DNA from 3 places in the Paenibacillus sp. 01T442 genome. Region 2 is predicted to be linked to each of the others. Evidence: predicted binding sites of a transcription regulator. Region 2 holds the regulator's gene; each other region holds the start of a gene.
What was found. Region 2 encodes LexA, which represses DNA repair genes until DNA is damaged. Its sites were predicted from a motif close to CGAACATATGTTCG; they were not measured.
Positions count from the first base shown of each region.

Region 1: AC1DLM_RS32845 (YhjD family protein) is a predicted target of LexA. The motif match lies at 4,227-4,240, and genes of this name have one in related genera.
Region 3: recA (recombinase RecA) is a predicted target of LexA. The motif match lies at 4,315-4,328, and genes of this name have one in related genera.

Region 1 covers NZ_JBFTPF010000112.1:4,124-10,438, reverse strand. The annotation lists gene AC1DLM_RS32880 (hypothetical protein) at 166-771, shown strand; gene AC1DLM_RS32875 (DoxX-like family protein) at 789-1,118, shown strand; gene AC1DLM_RS32870 (DUF4166 domain-containing protein) at 1,115-1,795, shown strand; gene AC1DLM_RS32865 (hypothetical protein) at 1,840-2,094, shown strand; gene AC1DLM_RS32860 (hypothetical protein) at 2,218-2,505, shown strand; gene AC1DLM_RS32855 (hypothetical protein) at 2,885-3,346, shown strand; gene AC1DLM_RS32850 (hypothetical protein) at 3,483-4,049, shown strand; gene AC1DLM_RS32845 (YhjD family protein) at 4,264-4,632, shown strand; gene AC1DLM_RS32840 (DNA polymerase IV) at 4,671-5,897, shown strand; gene AC1DLM_RS32835 (YhjD family protein) at 5,894-6,315, shown strand, end outside.
Region 2 covers NZ_JBFTPF010000026.1:18,386-23,910, forward strand. The annotation lists gene metH (methionine synthase) at 1-191, opposite strand, end outside; gene AC1DLM_RS19550 (1,2-dihydroxy-3-keto-5-methylthiopentene dioxygenase) at 407-946, shown strand; gene AC1DLM_RS19555 (HAD family hydrolase) at 1,030-1,824, opposite strand; gene AC1DLM_RS19560 (DUF896 domain-containing protein) at 1,866-2,051, opposite strand; gene AC1DLM_RS19565 (LysM peptidoglycan-binding domain-containing protein) at 2,196-2,597, opposite strand; gene lexA (transcriptional repressor LexA) at 2,743-3,360, shown strand; gene AC1DLM_RS19575 (aminopeptidase) at 3,431-4,669, opposite strand; gene glnA (type I glutamate--ammonia ligase) at 5,318-5,525, opposite strand, start outside.
Region 3 covers NZ_JBFTPF010000089.1:673-7,312, forward strand. The annotation lists partial or broken gene AC1DLM_RS30980 (RodZ domain-containing protein) at 1-217, shown strand, start outside; gene AC1DLM_RS30985 (YajQ family cyclic di-GMP-binding protein) at 363-854, shown strand; gene rimO (30S ribosomal protein S12 methylthiotransferase RimO) at 983-2,311, shown strand; gene pgsA (CDP-diacylglycerol--glycerol-3-phosphate 3-phosphatidyltransferase) at 2,308-2,892, shown strand; gene AC1DLM_RS31000 (competence/damage-inducible protein A) at 2,978-4,228, shown strand; gene recA (recombinase RecA) at 4,398-5,441, shown strand; gene AC1DLM_RS31010 (regulatory protein RecX) at 5,517-6,209, shown strand; gene rny (ribonuclease Y) at 6,592-6,640, shown strand, end outside.

The sequences.
Region 1 (6,315 bases), on a different contig from region 2:
TACAGGATTAAAATCTAATTTAAATCTAGGGAGCAGATCACACGTCTGGCAGCTGTTCCCTTTTTCATTGACGAATAAGCAGAATAGCGTAGAGTTCCTTCTACTTTCAGATTAAGAAGGAATTAGTTGGAATTTATCGAAATAATGTGGAAACAGGAGGTAGCCATGATCAATAGAAAACCCATTTATGTAGAAATTCTTATGAAGGTACCAATGGAAACATTGTGGACATATACGCAAACACCTAATTTGCATCAACAATGGGACTTAAGGTTCTCAGAGATTACATATATTCCTAAATCCAATGAAGAACATCCCCAGCGCTTTTTATATAAAACCAAAATCGGTTTTGGGCTTTGTATTGCGGGAGAAGGCGAATCGGTAGGTAACAAAGAGAAAGACGGCATTATGACCTCTACCCTGAAGTTCAGTTCATCTAATCCCATCTCGTTAATATCTGATGGAGCCGGCTTTTGGCGTTATGTGCCTACAGTTGATGGAATCCGTTTCTTAACAAGATATGATTATAGAACTCGTTTTGGCGCATTTGGCACATGGATCGATGGATTCATATTCCGACCGATAATGGGGTGGGCGACAGCATGGAGTTTTGACTGTTTGCGTCTTTGGCTAGAGCAGGGGATTTCTCCATCTGTATTGATCAGGCGTTCAATTTCGGAGATTGTGATAACAATAAGCTTATTTAGCATTTGGGTGTACCAAGGACTTGTACCAAAGACTTGTACCAAAGACTTGTACCAAAGCTGTTAGTTCCAGATTCGGGGGAAATGGACATTTTAACGAGTATCCCAGGTATTGCTGACTACGGAAGGCTACTCCTGATTTTGATGGGATTAGGAGAAATCGTAATCGGATTCTTGTTTCTTATTTTGAGCGGCAAAAACCGAAGAAGACTGCATAAATTCAATATCATGGTTTTAATTCTTCTTGGATTAAGTGCGGCATCACATCCAGCGACCTACGTAGCGCCTTTCAACCCAATTACTCTGAATATGGCGATGATGGCCTTATCGATAACCAGTCTGCTAAACGTAACAGAGCTTTCAAGTGCTAAAAGATGTCTCCGAAATTCACCTGAAAGGGGTAACCAAACATGACCTCAATCTACGAAAAGGCCCTCGGTGAAGATTTTGCCAAGCTCCATCCTCAGATCCAAAAACGATTTAGCTTCGAAAGCGAAAATCAAATAGCGTCTATTGGAAAAGGAGTTATGGAACATGTTTGGTATGGTAAATGGTTTACACTTCCGTTCCTAGCACTAGGTACTTGGCGAAACATCCTTTTTCCGCAGGGTGGTAAGCATATTCCTTTCACGATCGAGAATTACGCATACAGGGATAGCTTTGGGCGAGAGACTGTTACTTGGATTCGGACATATCAATTTCCAAACCGAGTCAGACGTTTTGATGCTACGATGATTTACAGTGAAAAACGACGCAAAATTATCGATTATTTAGGTACTCACCAGCATTTGGCAGTGGAAATCGATATGTTTGTTGCGGAGAATGGCGGAATGGGGCTACTTTCTGGGAAACAATTTTTTTATGAGGGGATTCTGGGCTTTCGGTTTCCAATGATATTCTCCGGATATGCTGATGTCTGCGAGTGGTACGATGATGAAAAAGGAAAGTTCCAAATAAATGTGCAAGTGAAAAACAGATTTTTTGGACCGCTATTTGGCTATCGTGGATCCTTTGATGTTGAATATGTCACGACAAATAACCGCGACATTCCACAGCACGTGAAGCCAGTGCGGGAAGAGAGACGTGAGTAACCTGTTAGCAAAGTCATTTAATAAACTAGGTAAAGGAAATTATTATGAGAGCAGTAGTGAAGAAATCAGTGATTGTTTATGGGATTTTGGGATTAGTAATAGGATTATGTATGTTTATTTATTCAATAAGTTCTAATGATTTTGTTTTCAATGTAGGCGATAAAGAAGTTCACGGATATCAGGGAGGATTACTATCGATATTTTTTATGCCAATAATAATGGCTGTAGTCGGAGCTGGACACGGAGTAATGTTTTGGTTCCCGATCGTTTATATATCTCGAAAAATAACAAACAAATAAAGATTTCAAAGCACAGCGGCTGCTCTTTTTCTTTAAGTAACGGGCAAAATTCCAACAATATATACATGTTATGTGAAACAATACGGTTTCAATAAAACGAATTGAACATCTTTGGAGGGTGAAATGGGCTACATTTGTCCAGTTTGTGGTTATGATGAATTAGAAAAACAAACATATGATGAGAAGGGTAATGAATCTTTCGAAATATGTGTATGCTGCGCTTTTGAGTTTGGCGTGGATTGCATGCTTTATACCTTTGAAACATATCGTACGGAATGGTTATCAAATGGTGCGAAATGGTTGTTACATGCTACTAGACGTAGTGGTAACTGGAGCGCAGATGAACAATTAAAGAATATTGAAAAAATCAAAACAATGTACATCCCGTACAATCGGCCACCAAAGCCTTAAGCTAACGCTACCAGCTTATTTTATTGTAGATAAAGGACAATAAAGATGCAAAAAAGTATAAACTTACTGAAACTATTAGTCGCTCTTATACCAAGCTTAATCTTAATTTTCTTATTACTTAACTTTTTCCCAAACACAGGATTAGGTAGAATCATCGCGCTTCCGTTTATTTTAGTCATAAACACGGTCTTGATAACTATAGGAATAACTTTTATTCATCGATTGAATCAATCTCTAATAATTGCTACCTGGATTTTGATTTTACTATTTACTTTGGTGATTACCATTTTGATCTATCCTCAAGAATATGGTCCAAGTGTAATTCATCAATTGTGGAATAAGATGACCATCGGGCGATGATCCAATCAAAGGGGATACTATGGGAAAAACTTTGTTGTCCGAAGAAATGGCGGAGCAAATAGAAAGAAGAGTAAGAAATGTATGGGATATTAATAAAGCTTATTGGTATCCCTTATTTAATTGTAAGAGAAACGATGTAATAGCCTTTGATTCAGAATACATTCACATATCAGCGAGATTAAAGTTATTAAAGGAAATATTTAAAGAACATCGTATAGAGACAGCGTATGAATTAAAGGAAGATGGTTCATTCTTTTTGATTTCTGATTTTTTTGAGTACGAAATGTGGGATAAAGAACCGTATTTTGAGGTTAGTGAATGTTATTGGTTTGATAATAACATGGATTGGATTATTTACGTCTCCCATGAGGGTACAACTACTTTTGGTGGTGAGTGGCTTCGGTCAAAAATCAAGGAAAAGTGGAATGATTGGAGAAATCATATTTCATGGGATATAAAAAATCAAGATAGCTTACGCTAAGCGTAAAGATAGAAGGCTGCTGGTAGATCAGGTCAGTTCCTCGCCGCGTGAACTGTCAGTTATTTTCACTAAAAAAGGAAGTTGGATATAAACTTTGAATAACTTTAAAGTATGAACTTCAGGGATGGTGAGGGGTATGGACTTTGAAAAAATAGAGCAATCCTTATATAAAATTATTGATCAGAAGCCAGTGCTACACAGCGGAATTGAGTTAATATTGAGCGAGCTTACGAACTTTGAACTTGAGAAAGATGAGTTGAAACGGATAATTGCTGGATCATTCAGCGAATTTCAGAGTTTTCTTAGCTCTATCTTCAAGAAAGATCCTCTCCCAAGTACAATAATAGCTCTTAATCTGGGTATTTTTGAAAGTAATGAAGGAACAAGATATTACATATCCGGTTCATCTGAATGGAATAAGGAAGGTTCAGATTGGGCTTGTAACAACGACTATTTTCCAGAGCAAAGGTACATTGATTTGTTAATACACAATAAGATGGATGAGTTATCAGAGGAGAACTATGATGCTTATATTTTTCTTGCACTAAGTATTGCAGCATTGTACCTGATTGAATTTTTTAAGAATAATAAAGACCAATTCATTAATTTTTATAGACCCAAATTATTCATAGCGACGGGCTTTGACGATGGCGATATTTATAACATCGGTAAGGTTGCTTCCGAAGGAGTAATTGCTACATAATGCAAGGCAGACTAAGCTAACGCTGTATGATATTTCAATAAACTAGTTTGAATAACTTGAAGAGATTTGCTTTTACCCAGATAGTTCATCTGGGTTTTTGGTGTTTTTATCCATTGCTAAAAATATTTAAAAATTCCCTTGCATAACGAATACGTGTTCGGTATATAATATGTAATACGAATACATGTTCGTATTTTGGTGGTGTGATAAAAAAGTGATTAGTCAAAGAATTGAAACTGAAGAGGATATTCAAATCATTAAAGAGTGCACTTTGTTACCTATTTTGCTGGATATGTTAGTAAGAGATATGGATGAACTAAAGATTTACAGGGAAAAAATTGTATACAATCATGTTCTTTTTTATCTTAAAGAAGTGGAGCATTCGATTTATCCTGAATTACAAAGCATTAAAAGAAAGATGAGAACACAGGATATTATGGTTTTGAACACAGAAATGAATTCATTGGGCATTAATGTTGAATATAAAGTGCGCGGTTATATCCACCATTTCACAATGTTGAGGAGTTTGGTTAAAGCAGAGCTAATGACCATGCTAATGAATATGCGGAGGCGGTTAGGGTGAAGGAAGAACGTGAGAAAATTGTTCTATTAGCGGATTGCATGAGCTTCTACGCCAGCGTTGAAAAAGCGGATCACCCAGGATGTAAAAATAAACCTGTTGCTGTGGCTGGGTCTGTTGAACGCAGATCAGGAATAATTTTAGCCGCTTGCCCGATTGCAAAAAGTTATGGAGTAACTACGGCAGAGCGTCTCGGAGAAGCTTTAAATAAATGCCCAGATCTCGTTGTCATGCGTCCACGCATGCAGCATTACATTGATGTTTCGCTGATGATCACGAAGATTTATGAAGAGTTCACTGATCTCGTTGAAGTCTTCAGCATTGATGAGCAATTTTTAGATGTTACTGGAAGTGTACCTTTTTTTGGAGATCCTGTAACGATTGCCAAGTCGATTCAGCAAAAAGTTCTAAGTCAAACAGGGGTGTGGGTAAGAGTAGGTATAAGTTCTAATAAGATACTTGCTAAAATTGCAACTGATATATGGGCAAAGAAGAATGAAAGTGGCATTTTTACTTTGCCCAAAACAGAAGTTGAAGCCTTTTTGTGGCCGCAACCAGTAAATAAGATGTTCGGTGTCGGCTCGCGAATGACAGCACATTTTGCTCGCCTTGGAATGACTACGATTGGTGATATTGCCAGAACACCGCTACCGCGTCTTAAGGATAAATTTCGTGCTCGCTTTGGGAAGCAATCAGATATTCATGCTGAAGTCATGTGGAGAACCGCGAATGGCTTAGATGACTCTCCCGTCACACCTGGCACTTTTAATGCTGCTCCCAAATCAGTCGGCCACATGATGACTTTGCCGAGAGACTACACTGAAAGTATTGAAGTTGACACGATTCTTCTCGAACTCACAGAGGAGGTTTGCCGAGATTGCCGTCGTAAAGGGTATATGGGCAGGGTTGTCTCAGTTAGCTGCATGTGCAGTCCTTACGAAACACCTACTGGCTTCTCACGGCAAATGAAGATGCCTGATCCAACTAATAACACGAATGCAGTATACGAAGCCGTCAAGATACTATTCTATCGTTACTGGGACAAAATGCCGGTACGCCGCGTAGGAGTGACTCTTAGTAACCTTGTAGATGATGAGGGATATCAATTGACCCTCTTTGAAGATCAGGTGAAGTCAAGAGCTTTAGATAAGGTCACTGACAAAATAAAGGATCGTTACGGCAGTMCTGCTATTGTAAGGGCATCATCGCTTACTACTGCAGGGCAAGCAGCAGATAGGTCGATGAAAATCGGAGGGCATTACAGATGAGTAAAAAGCTGGAAAAGAACGGACTGTGGGAATCTAGCCGAATGATGCTTCCACAACATAAGGAGGCATTTCAGAACAGACTTAGCGATAAAGTAGTTCAACATGGCCGTCCAACAACGGAAGAAATCAATATGATGAGAGATTATGCTTTATTGCCCATCATACATTCGATTATTTTGAAAAAGGCCCGAGAGGTAGAGGGGTCTTCCGAAACGTTACGAGTGCTCTATTCTAAAGTTGCAAAGGTGCTTGCCAAAAACATTCATGCCGATTTATTAAAAGTAAAAAGAAGCTTAATGGAAAGAAATATCCGCATTTTTGAAGAGGAAAAAGATGATCGGATGATCCGCTATAGATATAACTACGGAGGGTATGAAGATAGTTTTACAATCACTAGAGATTATATGCGTGCAGAAAT
Region 2 (5,525 bases):
GCGAAATAAGCTTCATGAATTTTTTGAATAACATCTGGGCGTGTAACACATAGAATTTCATTACAGCCATCGAGGTCGTCACTTCCGAAATCATCAGCAGTCAAGTCCTCTTGCTGAATCATCGTACCCATGGCACCATCTAGGATCATAATCTTCTTCTTAAGCTGTTCTTGAATCGGTGGTTTCTTCATGGCAAGGCTCCCTTTCAACTTTTCCTAAATCAGGATTAAAAAAAACGACAAATTATGTTAAGATTTAGTGTAACAGAATACGGCTTCTATGAAAAGATTTTGAATTATGAATAATCCCTATAGGTTTTATCGGAAAAACTTATATCCTTCCATCGACAGTAAGCTTGATATCCTCTATAATATGGTTATATTTATTAATGAAAGAGGGATGTAACGTGGCACAAATTAGAATTCGAAATACCAATGAACGTATCGAGGGCGAAGCAGAAGTTAAAGCCTTCTTAGATAGTCAAGAAGTCGTATACGAGCATTGGGATGCGAACAAGCTTCCAGTAGCACTTCGCGAGAAATTCATTCTTAGCGATGATGAAAAAGCAGAGATCATTTCCACTTATGAAGCTGAGATTAAGGATCTAGCTGCTAGACGCGGCTATGAAATTTGGGATGTCATCTCCTTATCTGATGTTACCCCGAATATTGAAGAGCTTCTGAAAAAATTCGAACAAGTGCACACGCACACCGAAGATGAAATCCGAGCTATCGTTTCTGGAAAAGGAATTTTCATCATCAAATCCGAAGAACTTGGCTATTTCGATGTTGAACTTGAGCCAGGTGATGTGATCTCTGTTCCTGAGAACACGAATCATTTCTTCACCTTGATGGATAATCGTGAAATCGTTGCTGTTCGCCTTTTCATCGAAAAAGATGGCTGGGTAGCTTACAACATTGATGATCCTGACTTTATTAAAGCTTAATTGTTAAGTTAACACAATAAGCCCAATAGCACTTTAGACCATTGTGTCCAAAGTAGCTGTTGGGCTTTATTCTTTATTCGAAATTAACCGTTATTGATGATTGGTAAAATTTCTTGAAGACGCGTCACTTCATAAGCAGGTACGATCTCATCGCCACTTTGAAGCCCATGATGATTAATCCAAATGTTACGCATACCAATGCTTCCTGACCCCAAAATATCTGTCGTCAGTTTGTCCCCGATCATAATACCTTCATCCACACTAATCTCAAGCAGACCCAATGCATAATTGAAGATAGCCGCTGCTGGCTTCCCTTGTCCAAATTCTCCAGAAATCACGATGTGATCAAAGTAAGAAGCAATCTCAGGAACCCCTGCTAATTTCTCTTTCTGTAAATCCGGCGAGCCATTCGTTAAAAGAAGAAGCTTGTATTTGCCTTTCAACTCGTCTAGTACGCGGAATGTTTCTTCATATACATAGGGACGACTGCGGCGTTCGGCTGCAAACAATTCACCTAGCTTGAACCCTAACTCACGATCTTCGATCCCTAGTCCTGCAAGTCCTCTAGTCCATGATTCTGTGCGATAGCCAGGTGCTAGCTTCTGTAATTTACGGAAGTTTTCGTCCTCACCTTGCGTGAAATTGGCCCACAGTCCTTCAAACGGGTTAATCCCAATCATTTTGGTAAATGGGAACGTCTCGAATGATTCATATAAACTCCTTGCTTCCTTTCGAACAGATGCTTCTAATTCCTCTGGGTTCAACCCATTGACTTGCTTCGCTGCTTCTGCGCATGTTGCAGCAAAAGCTTCCTCCACACTACGATCGTCCCATAACAGYGTATCATCCAAATCAAATAGCACAGCTTTCAACGTCATCATTCATTTCCCCTTTGAATGTAGTATCTATGTGTGTAGGCTTATTTCTCTTCGTCAGTAAACTTAATGGAATCTAGTTGAACCTTTAGGTTCCCCCTGAAGGCATTAATATAGATTTTCCTTAGCTCATTTCGCTCATCAATCTCTGCATCCGTTAGGCCAACTGTCTTCGCCTTTCGAGCTAGTTCATTGATTCGCTCAATCGTCTTATCCATGCTGTCACTCATTGTAATCCTCCCAGTCAAAATTTCAATATGAGTATTACTTTGCCATCACCGAATAGGATTGTCAAGGATACAAAGCAAAGAGACATAGCAACAGACGACTATGTCTTAAACAAACATCTATATAGTGAACTAAGAATTATTTCATTAAGGTAGTAATAGAACTTGCCCCTCTTGCAGTGAACTGTTCGTTAAGTGATTAAATGCTTTCAATTTTTCGACGTAGGAACGCGTGTTCTCACCCTTCTTTTTGTGAGTTTCTGCAATTCCCCATAGCGTATCACCACTTTGAATAACAACTTTCTCGTTTTGAGTATCTTTCGCTAATGGTTGCGCGGAAGTGATTGGTGTAGACACGGTAACAGTACCATCACCTGCATAGGCTTGTACGATCGCACCGAACGACAACACTGTTCCAAGAATTACTGCTATCAGTATGAAACGAAGAAGTAGCTTCGCATAACCGCGTTTAATCGTCATCCCTTTGGATGCATGAGCAGTACCCCGAAGTGTTGTTGTTCCGTTAGATTGTGAATAAGCCATATACATAAAATTCATCCCCCAAACATTTGTTCTGATATTAGAATAACACGAACACATGTTTGAGTCAACCGTTTTTCGAACTTATGTTTGTACGAACTCGGGTTCTATGTTATACTTTGGGTAATGATTCCCAGTATTGGAGTGATATCTTATGAGTAAAATTTCGCAGCGTCAACAAGCAATAATGGAATTCATTAAGAACGAAGTGAAAGATAAAGGCTACCCTCCTTCCGTTCGAGAAATCGGCGAAGCAGTTGGACTAGCCTCTAGTTCTACTGTGCATGGCCATTTGGAACGTCTTGAGAAAAAAGGCATGATTCGTCGAGATCCAACCAAACCGCGTGCTATTGAAATTCTAGGGCTTGATGGTGCTGAATCCCAATTCGCCGTCTCCGTCGCTCGTGTTCCCCTTGTTGGTAAAGTAACGGCTGGTGTTCCTATTACTGCCACTGAGAATATCGAAGATTATTTCCCTCTTCCTTCAAGCATGGTTGGTGATAACAACGTGTTCATGCTTAGCATTATGGGTGACAGTATGATTGAAGCTGGTATTCATAATGGCGACTATGTCATCGTTAAACAGCAACAAACAGCGAATAACGGTGATATCGTTGTCGCAATGACAGAAGATGATGAAGCTACAGTTAAGCGTTTCTACAAGGAGAAGGATCATATTCGCCTTCAACCGGAGAACTCCGCTTTACAACCAATTTTATTGAAAAATGTAACGATCCTTGGTCGTGTCATTGGTTTATTCCGAGATATGTAAGAACGGCAGACACCACAAAAAAGCAAGGCTCCCAAAGTGGATTAACACTTGAGAGCCTTGCTTTTTGCATTTAAAACGTCAATACCCAGTTCCCCGCACGGAAGATCGGTTCGATCGTCCCATCTGCAAGTTCTCCATCGATTTCAAGCTCAGCAGAACCAATCATAAAATCCACATGAATCAAGGAGCTATTCCCTCCGCGAGCCTTCAACTCTTCATTCGATAACTTAGTGCCATCCTTTAAATTAATCGGATAGCAACTACCCAGCGCTAAGTGACAGGAAGCATTCTCGTCGATGCCTGTGTTGTAGAAAATACGATTTAAATTGGAAATCGGGGAATCAAACGGCACGAGTGCAACCTCACCTAAATACCTCGCGCCTTCATCCATATCAAGTAATCGTGCCAAATGGTCATAACCAACCTCCGCTTGGAAGTCCACAACCTTGCCCGCTTCGAACGTAAAGGTAAACCGGTCCACTAAAGCACCATTAATATTCAAAGGCATTGTACTCGCTACCGTACCACTAACACCTGTTCGGTTTGGGATGGTGAACACTTCCTCCGTTGGCATATTCGCTACATAACGGATACCGCGAGCGTTCTCATTATCCCCACCTAGCCAAATGTGTCCTTCTGGCAGTTCAACACGCAAATCCGTACCCGTTGCTCGATAACGTAGAGCTTTATAGCTTCTTTCATTCAATAAGCTATGTGTCGCCTTCAGCGTATCCAAATGGGACTGCCAAGCTGCTACGGGGTTCTCTTCATATACACGGTTAATTTGGAAAATAGCATCCCACATCGCAGGAATACGCTGCTCCTCTGGCAAATCCGCATACACAATCGAAGCCCAAGCTTCAGTTGGTGCTTTAATTAAACACCAGCTAAACTCACCTGTTCGTACATAGTGCTGATACTTGGCTCTTGCCGTTGATGCGGCTTTGGAAGCTCTTGAAATCAGGCTGGCATCAATGCCATCGTACAGATTCGGATTCGGTACCTTAATGTTCAATAAGGCCCCTCCGTTTTCAACAAAACGTTCAAGCATCGTCGTATACCACTCCGGGTAGTAGTCCATTGAATCTTCTGATGCATAATCAAATTTATTTCGCGTAACGACATCATCCTGCCAATGCACATGGACAAAATTCGCTCCAGCCTCATACGCTTTCTGAACGATTAATCTTGTTAAATCCAATGTTTCTATGGGAGCTTCAACCAACAAATCTTGGCCTTTATTCAAGTTAACCCCGATTCGAATCACTAACTCTGCATACTTTTCTAAATTTCGATTGAAATTGTCCATAGTTCAATTAGTCTCCTTCGCGTTAAAAAGCCMATCAGTTCATTCTATGCGTGACCGACGGGCGTTAAGTATCTAGTTGTCCTTCTAATCATACAATACCMCCTTAGAGGTTGGCAATGTAGCATGAACAGCATTCGATAAGGAGATTTCTATCAAAGTCGCTCGTGAATACGTGTTATGAACTTCGGGAAGGTCAACATTCTTTGTGGATGAGAGTGGTACGAACGCGTATTCTCGTCACACAGTCGTTTTTAGCAGAGTTGTAGCTTAGATTGGCTAGTGTAATGCTGCACAAACTTGAATTAACTGGAAAATCTACAGCTATTATCGATGAATTTCCTCGAAAACTCGTTTTAGATGGAAAACATGAAGGTAATTCTGCCACTTTTGATCAAATCGAGTAATATGGTTAAAATTAACTGTAGGTAATCCATCTATTCTGGATTTGATCGGAAAATCCAGAATTTTAACTGTAGAAAATCCATTTATTTGCCGGAACACGAGATAATTACAAAACTCTCCCCCCGCAACTCTACTCGCAACCAACCTGCCACACATCACCACGCCCAATGGAGAAGCATCTCTCGCCTCAAACAGTGTCAAAAAGAAAAACCCTCAACGCTTACAGCGCCGAGGGTTTTAATCATTTTAGTACAGAGACAGATATTGATCTCTCTCCCATTGGTGAACTTGCGTACGATACATATCCCACTCAATTTCTTTCAACTCGTAGAAATGCGCTAGCGCATGCTCACCAAGTGTGTCGCAAACGACATCGTCACGAAGCAACTCGTCTAGTGCTTGTTTCAAGTTAAGAGGCAAGCTAGGAATGCCTTCAGCTTCACGCTCTTCTTCC
Region 3 (6,640 bases), on a different contig from region 2:
CGCTGTTAATGCACTTACCCCTGAGGGTGAGAAGGGGGAGTTGCTAAGACAGAAACTGTATAATTCCGGTGATACGGATACATTTGATTTAGCAAGTTCAGCTTTTTTGAATGTTGGTGCAGCTAGTGCATTGCAGCTCATGGTCAATGGCACTCTCGTACCTGTTGGCGATACGCCGAATCCGAAGCGGGTTCAACTGAATTTGCAGAAAAGCTAGCAATTTGCCAGTTCCTGCGCTTTCCCGGGTAATGAAAATAGTTTGATGGGAAATATTCGATGCCATTGGCGGTTGGATATTTCCTTTTTTATGTGTTCTTGCTATAATGCTATTGTAATTTGATGGAAGGGATGTTGGGATGTAGATGAGTTCAGAGAGTTCATTTGATATTGTATCCAAAGTGGATATGCAAGAACTGAATAATGCGATTCAACAAGCGGAGAAAGAGATGTTGACCCGTTTTGATTTTAAAGGAAGTAAAAGTAGCATTAAATTAGATAAAGATCAGCTTGTTGTCACTTCGGATGATGAGTTTAAGCTTCAGAACGTCCTTGATATTATGCATGCAAAAATGACCAAACGTGGAATCTCGATTAAAAATCTCGAATATTCCAAAGTAGAGCCAGCAGCTGGTTCTACAGTTAGACAGAAAATCAGCATGAAACAAGGTGTCGATCAAGACAACTCCAAGAAAATTAATATACTGATTCGTGATTCAAAATTGAAAGTGAAAACTCAAATTCAAGGGGATCAAATCCGTGTAACCGGGAAGAGCCGTGACGATTTACAGGCTGTTATCGCGTTGCTTCGGAAAGCAGATATTCCATTGGATTTGCAGTTTGTTAATATGAAATAATCAGGAATATATGCTTACTTGAAGGAAAACCCCCTGGATGCAGGGGGTTTTTACATTTTGACACCCCTATTGGCTTGTATTATACTGGTAGGGAGTGTTTTTTAGGACTATTGGAGGTTGTTTCTTTCATGACAGAAAAGGTTAAAGTAGTTACTCTCGGATGCGAGAAGAATTTAGTTGATTCCGAGATTATGTCAGGTTTAATTCATGGCCGGGGTTTCCAACTTGTAGACAACAAGGAAGATGCTACAGTCATTATCGTGAACACTTGCGGGTTCATTGATGCAGCTAAAGAAGAATCCGTAAATACAATTTTGGATATGGCAGAACTGAAACAAACAGCGAATCTCAAGGCGCTAATCGTTTCAGGCTGTTTAACACAACGATACAAAAAGCAGTTAATGGAAGAGATGCCTGAGATCGATGGCATTGTAGGTACGGGTGATTTTGATAAAATTAATCACATTGTGGACGAAGCGCTTAGAGGGAAGAAACCGGTTCTAGTAGGGAATCCGGTATTTAACTATGACGCTGACCTTCCTAGACTGATGACGACTCCTCGTTATACAGCCTATGTGAAAATTGCAGAAGGTTGCGATAACGCTTGTACATTCTGCTCCATTCCAATTATGCGCGGTGCTTTTAAGAGCAGAAGCATGGAATCGGTCGTTGCAGAAGTTGCTAACCTTGCGGCTCAAGGCGTTAAGGAAATTAGCTTAATTGCCCAAGATTCCACAAACTATGGAACGGATATTTATGATAGCTTCATGCTTCCTACCTTGCTGAACAAAGTAAGTGAAGTTGAAGGCATTGAGTGGGTACGTCTGCACTATGCATACCCGGGCTTCTTCAGTGATGAACTGATTGAAGTGATGGCAACGAATCCTAAAGTATGCAAGTACATTGATATGCCTTTGCAGCATAGTGAAGATTCTATTCTTAAGCGTATGCGTAGACCAGGCCGCCAAAAGGATACGCGAGAACTCGTTCGTAAAATTCGCGAAGCGATTCCAGATGTTGCTTTGCGTACGTCGCTTATTGTTGGTTTCCCAGGTGAGACTGAACAAGATTTTGAGAACTTAAAACAATTCGTGCGTGATGTTCAGTTCGATCGTCTTGGTGTGTTTGCCTACTCCAAAGAAGATGATACGCCAGCAGCAAGACTGCCGGATCAAGTGCCTGATGATGTGAAAGAATACCGGGCTAACGCAATTATGGAAATTCAACGTGAAATTTCAAATATTCGCGGCGGTCGACGTATTGGGCAAGAAATTGACGTGCTTATTGAAAGATACGATGGCAGAAGCGACGTATATATTGGGCGCTCCCAATTCGACGCACCTGAAATTGATGGTGAAGTATTCGTTTCGAATGCCAAATTGAACATTGGAGAACTTGCGAAAGTTCGTGTTACCCACTCCTATGAGTTTGACTTATCCGGGGAGGTAATTGCATGAACTTAGCTAACCGCATCACCGTAGCGAGAATTTTATTAGTACCCATCATCATGTTCTTTTTGTTGATTAAGGTAAAATTTCCTCAAATACGGATAGAGGAGTTTAGCATAACGTATAATCAAATTATTGCTGCTTTAATTTTTATTATTGCTGCGAGTACAGATAGCTTAGATGGTTACATTGCTAGGAAACGTAATCTTGTTACGAATTTGGGCAAGCTTTTGGATCCATTGGCAGACAAGCTGCTTGTTACCGCTGTACTTGTTTCATTAGTAGAAATGGATAAAGTTGATGCTTGGATCGTTATTGTCATTATTAGCAGAGAATGGGCTGTGACTGGACTTCGTCAAATTGCCCTCTTAGAGGGTACAGTCATGGCGGCCAGCAAATGGGGCAAAGCGAAGACCGCGGCTCAAATTACAGCCATCATTGCACTGCTGATTAATAATTTTCCATTTACGTTTCTAGATTTTCGCTTTGATGTTATAGCTAGTTGGGCTGCAGCAATTATTACCGTTTATTCAGGTGTGGAATATTTCGTTAAAAATAAACATGTCATAGACTTTTCTGAAAAGTCATAGTTCCATTAAACTTTACCTCTAAACGCGGTCGATCAATAACGAGCGATCACGTTAGAGGTTTTCTCATTTTAAGGAGGGTGCATAAATGAAAGCAGAAATCATTGCGGTAGGAACAGAACTGTTGCTTGGTCAAATCGTGAATACCAATGCGCAGTTTATTTCTAGAGAATGTGCAGCACTAGGGATTGATATGTACTTTCAAACGGTTGTTGGAGATAATGAGCAGCGCTTGTTGGACAGCCTTCGATTAGCTGCTTCTCGAGCTGATGTTGTGATCTGTACAGGAGGATTAGGGCCAACGCAGGATGATCTGACTAAGGATGTATTAGCTACACTGACTGGCCGTAATCTGGTGCTTCACGAGCCTTCTATGGAGGCTATTTCTGAGATGTTTGCTTCTAGAGGGATTCATATGGTGGAAAGCAATCGTCGTCAAGCGCTTATGCTAGAAGGAAGCGATCCCTTACATAACGAGACAGGTTTGGCTGTTGGAAATGCGCTCACATTCGAGGGGGCACATTTCGTGCTTTTACCGGGACCTCCGAAAGAAATGAAGCCGATGTTTACCAAATATGCGATGCCTTGGCTTCAATTACGAATGACAAATGAAGTTCCGCTGTATTCGAAAATGTTGAAGTTTGCAGGCATAGGTGAGTCCAATTTGGAGCATCAGTTGTTAGATTTGATTCAATCACAGACTGACCCGACAATTGCTCCTTACGCCAAAGAAGCTGAAGTAACAATACGATTAACAACGCGTGCCCATGCGGCAGCAGAAGGCGAGCTGAAGCTGGAAGCGACGGAAGCCGAAATTAAGAAGCGCCTTGGTGAGTATCTATATGCGGATCAGGACGTCCCTATTGAAACGGTAGTCTTGCAATTGCTGGCAGCCCGCAAGAAGACGTTAACAGTCGCTGAGAGCTGTACGGGAGGTTTGCTCAGTGATTTAATAACGACAGTACCAGGTAGCTCAGAAACTTTCTTAGGCGGGATTATCGTTTACTCAAACGCGTTAAAACATAAGCTGCTCGGTGTGCCAATGGATATTTTGGAGGGGGAAGGTGCTCCGGGTGCTGTTAGCAGCGAAACAGCGGTCATTTTAGCCGAACAGTTGCTAGTTAGGACTGGTAGTGACTTTGGCATCTCCGTGACCGGTGTGGCGGGTCCAAGCCCGTCTGAAGGGAAGCCTGTAGGGCTGGTCTATGTGGGATTAGCACAAAAGCATGCGAAGACGGAAGTGTTTACTCTCCAACTTTCAGGCAATAGGGAGTCAATTAAATTAAGAGCTGCTAAACGTGCACTCTATCAATTATGGAAACAGTTGAAAGAAAACTAGAAATCCTCTATAATCAGAGTTAGTTAACGGAAGAACCGTAGCAAAGCGATAACTTTGTTACGGTTTTTTGTTTGTTYGCAAAAAAACGAATGTATGTTCGAAAAAATGCTTGGCAAACATGCCAAAACAAGTTATCATATACCTATAATGATAGAAGGAAGTGGTCGTTTTGTCAGATCGTCGTGCCGCGCTAGATAATGCATTACGTCAAATTGAGAAACAGTTCGGAAAAGGCTCCATTATGAAACTTGGAGAATCTACTCATATGCAAGTTGAAACGATTTCTTCGGGCGCACTTGCTCTGGATATCGCACTTGGAATAGGTGGATTCCCACGCGGAAGAATTATTGAAGTTTACGGACCAGAGTCATCAGGTAAAACAACTGTAGCTTTACATGCGATTGCTGAAGTTCAAAGAGTGGGTGGACAAGCTGCCTTTATCGATGCGGAGCATGCGTTAGATCCTTCTTATGCAAGCAAGCTTGGAATTAATATAGATGAATTATTGCTTTCACAACCAGATACAGGTGAGCAAGCACTTGAAATCGCTGAAGCGCTTGTTCGTAGTGGTGCGGTAGATATTATTGTTATCGACTCCGTTGCAGCACTAGTACCGAAAGCAGAAATTGAAGGCGACATGGGGGATTCTCACGTAGGTCTTCAAGCACGTTTGATGTCACAAGCGCTTCGTAAGCTGTCTGGTGCAATCAATAAATCTAAAGTTATCGCTATCTTCATCAACCAATTGCGTGAAAAGGTTGGCGTTATGTTCGGAAATCCAGAGACTACTCCGGGTGGACGTGCATTGAAGTTCTACTCTTCCGTTCGATTGGATGTTCGTCGTATTGAAACGATCAAGCAAGGCAATGACATGGTTGGTAACCGTACGAGAATTAAGGTTGTTAAGAATAAAGTAGCACCTCCATTTAAACAAGCTGAAGTCGATATTATGTACGGTGAAGGTATCTCACGCGAAGGTAGCATTATTGATATCGGAACTGAGCTGGATATCGTGAATAAGAGCGGCGCTTGGTATTCGTATGAAGGTGAGCGTCTTGGCCAAGGACGTGAGAACGCGAAGCAATTCTTGAAAGATAACAAAGCGATCTCCGAAACGATTGAGCTAAGAATTAGAGAAAATAGTAATTTGATTAAAGTTGTTGGTCCGAACACGGATGAAGAAGAAGACGAGTTGGAAACAGCTTTTGAATAGGTTTGAAAAATAGGATGGATGAAGCACCTTAACCTTGTGTTGGGGTGTTTTTTCTTCATTTGGGGGATTGTTGAGATGAATCACGAAGAGGAAGAATTACAAGTAATAACCAAAGTGGAAAAACAAAAACAAGGAAGACATCGCTATAACATTTATCTGAATGAGGAGTACGCTTTTTCTGTTCATGAAGATATTCTGATCAAGCATCGTTTGAACAAAGGAGAATCCCTATATCAGCAAGCGATTGAAGCTATCATTTTAGATGAAGAGCGAAATATGGCCTATGTAAAAGCTCTCCATATGGTAGGGAGACGTCCGCATTCCCTATCTGAGGTGAAACGTAAATTGAAAGAGAAAGGTTTTGAAGCGCCTATTATTGATTGGGCGAGTGACAAGCTAATTGAAAATAAATACGTCAATGATGAAGAATTCGCTAAGATGTGGACGGACAACCGAGTAATTTCTCAACGCAAAGGACGTAATCTGATTCGACAAGAACTTCAACAAAAAGGGATTCATCAAGATGTGGTTAAAAGTACCATGGAGTTGATTAATCCAGAGGATGAGTATGTCGGGGCACTGAAAATAGCGAGAACGAAATGGAAGCAAACTTCGGGAAAACTAATGGATAGAAAGCGTAAAACTGCGGCATTTCTAATGCGAAGAGGTTACACGGGTGCCATAGTTACTAAGGTTTTGGGGCTCATAAGTAATGAATCAGACGAGGAAGAGATGGAGTTTATGGAGGATGGATTCGAGGATAATTAATCACGTTAATTAGTTTTGAAGAAACTTAATGACATTAACTATTTGCGATTGTGTTTTGGGTCTAAATAATCAACTCTAGGACATTCGCTTGACAAGCTTCTTCGACAAAAGATAAAATAACAGTGTATATTTTCATAATGTATTCAAAATCATACTAAATTTCATTGATTTTGAGAAGACAGCTGTAAAAACCGCCAATTTTTACACTGTTGATTATGGATTATTAGCACTATGGTGCCCTAACGCACTGTGCGCATTCATTTAAAAGCCATACTCTTACATTTTAAGGGTATGTATGACTAGTCAAACAATTGAATCGGATTAAAAAACCGAAGGTACCCCAGGCTAACACCTTGGAGAAACCAACGAGGAGGTGAACAAGATGATGACTGCCATCTGGATCGCGATCATTCTCGTTGTTGGAGCTGCAT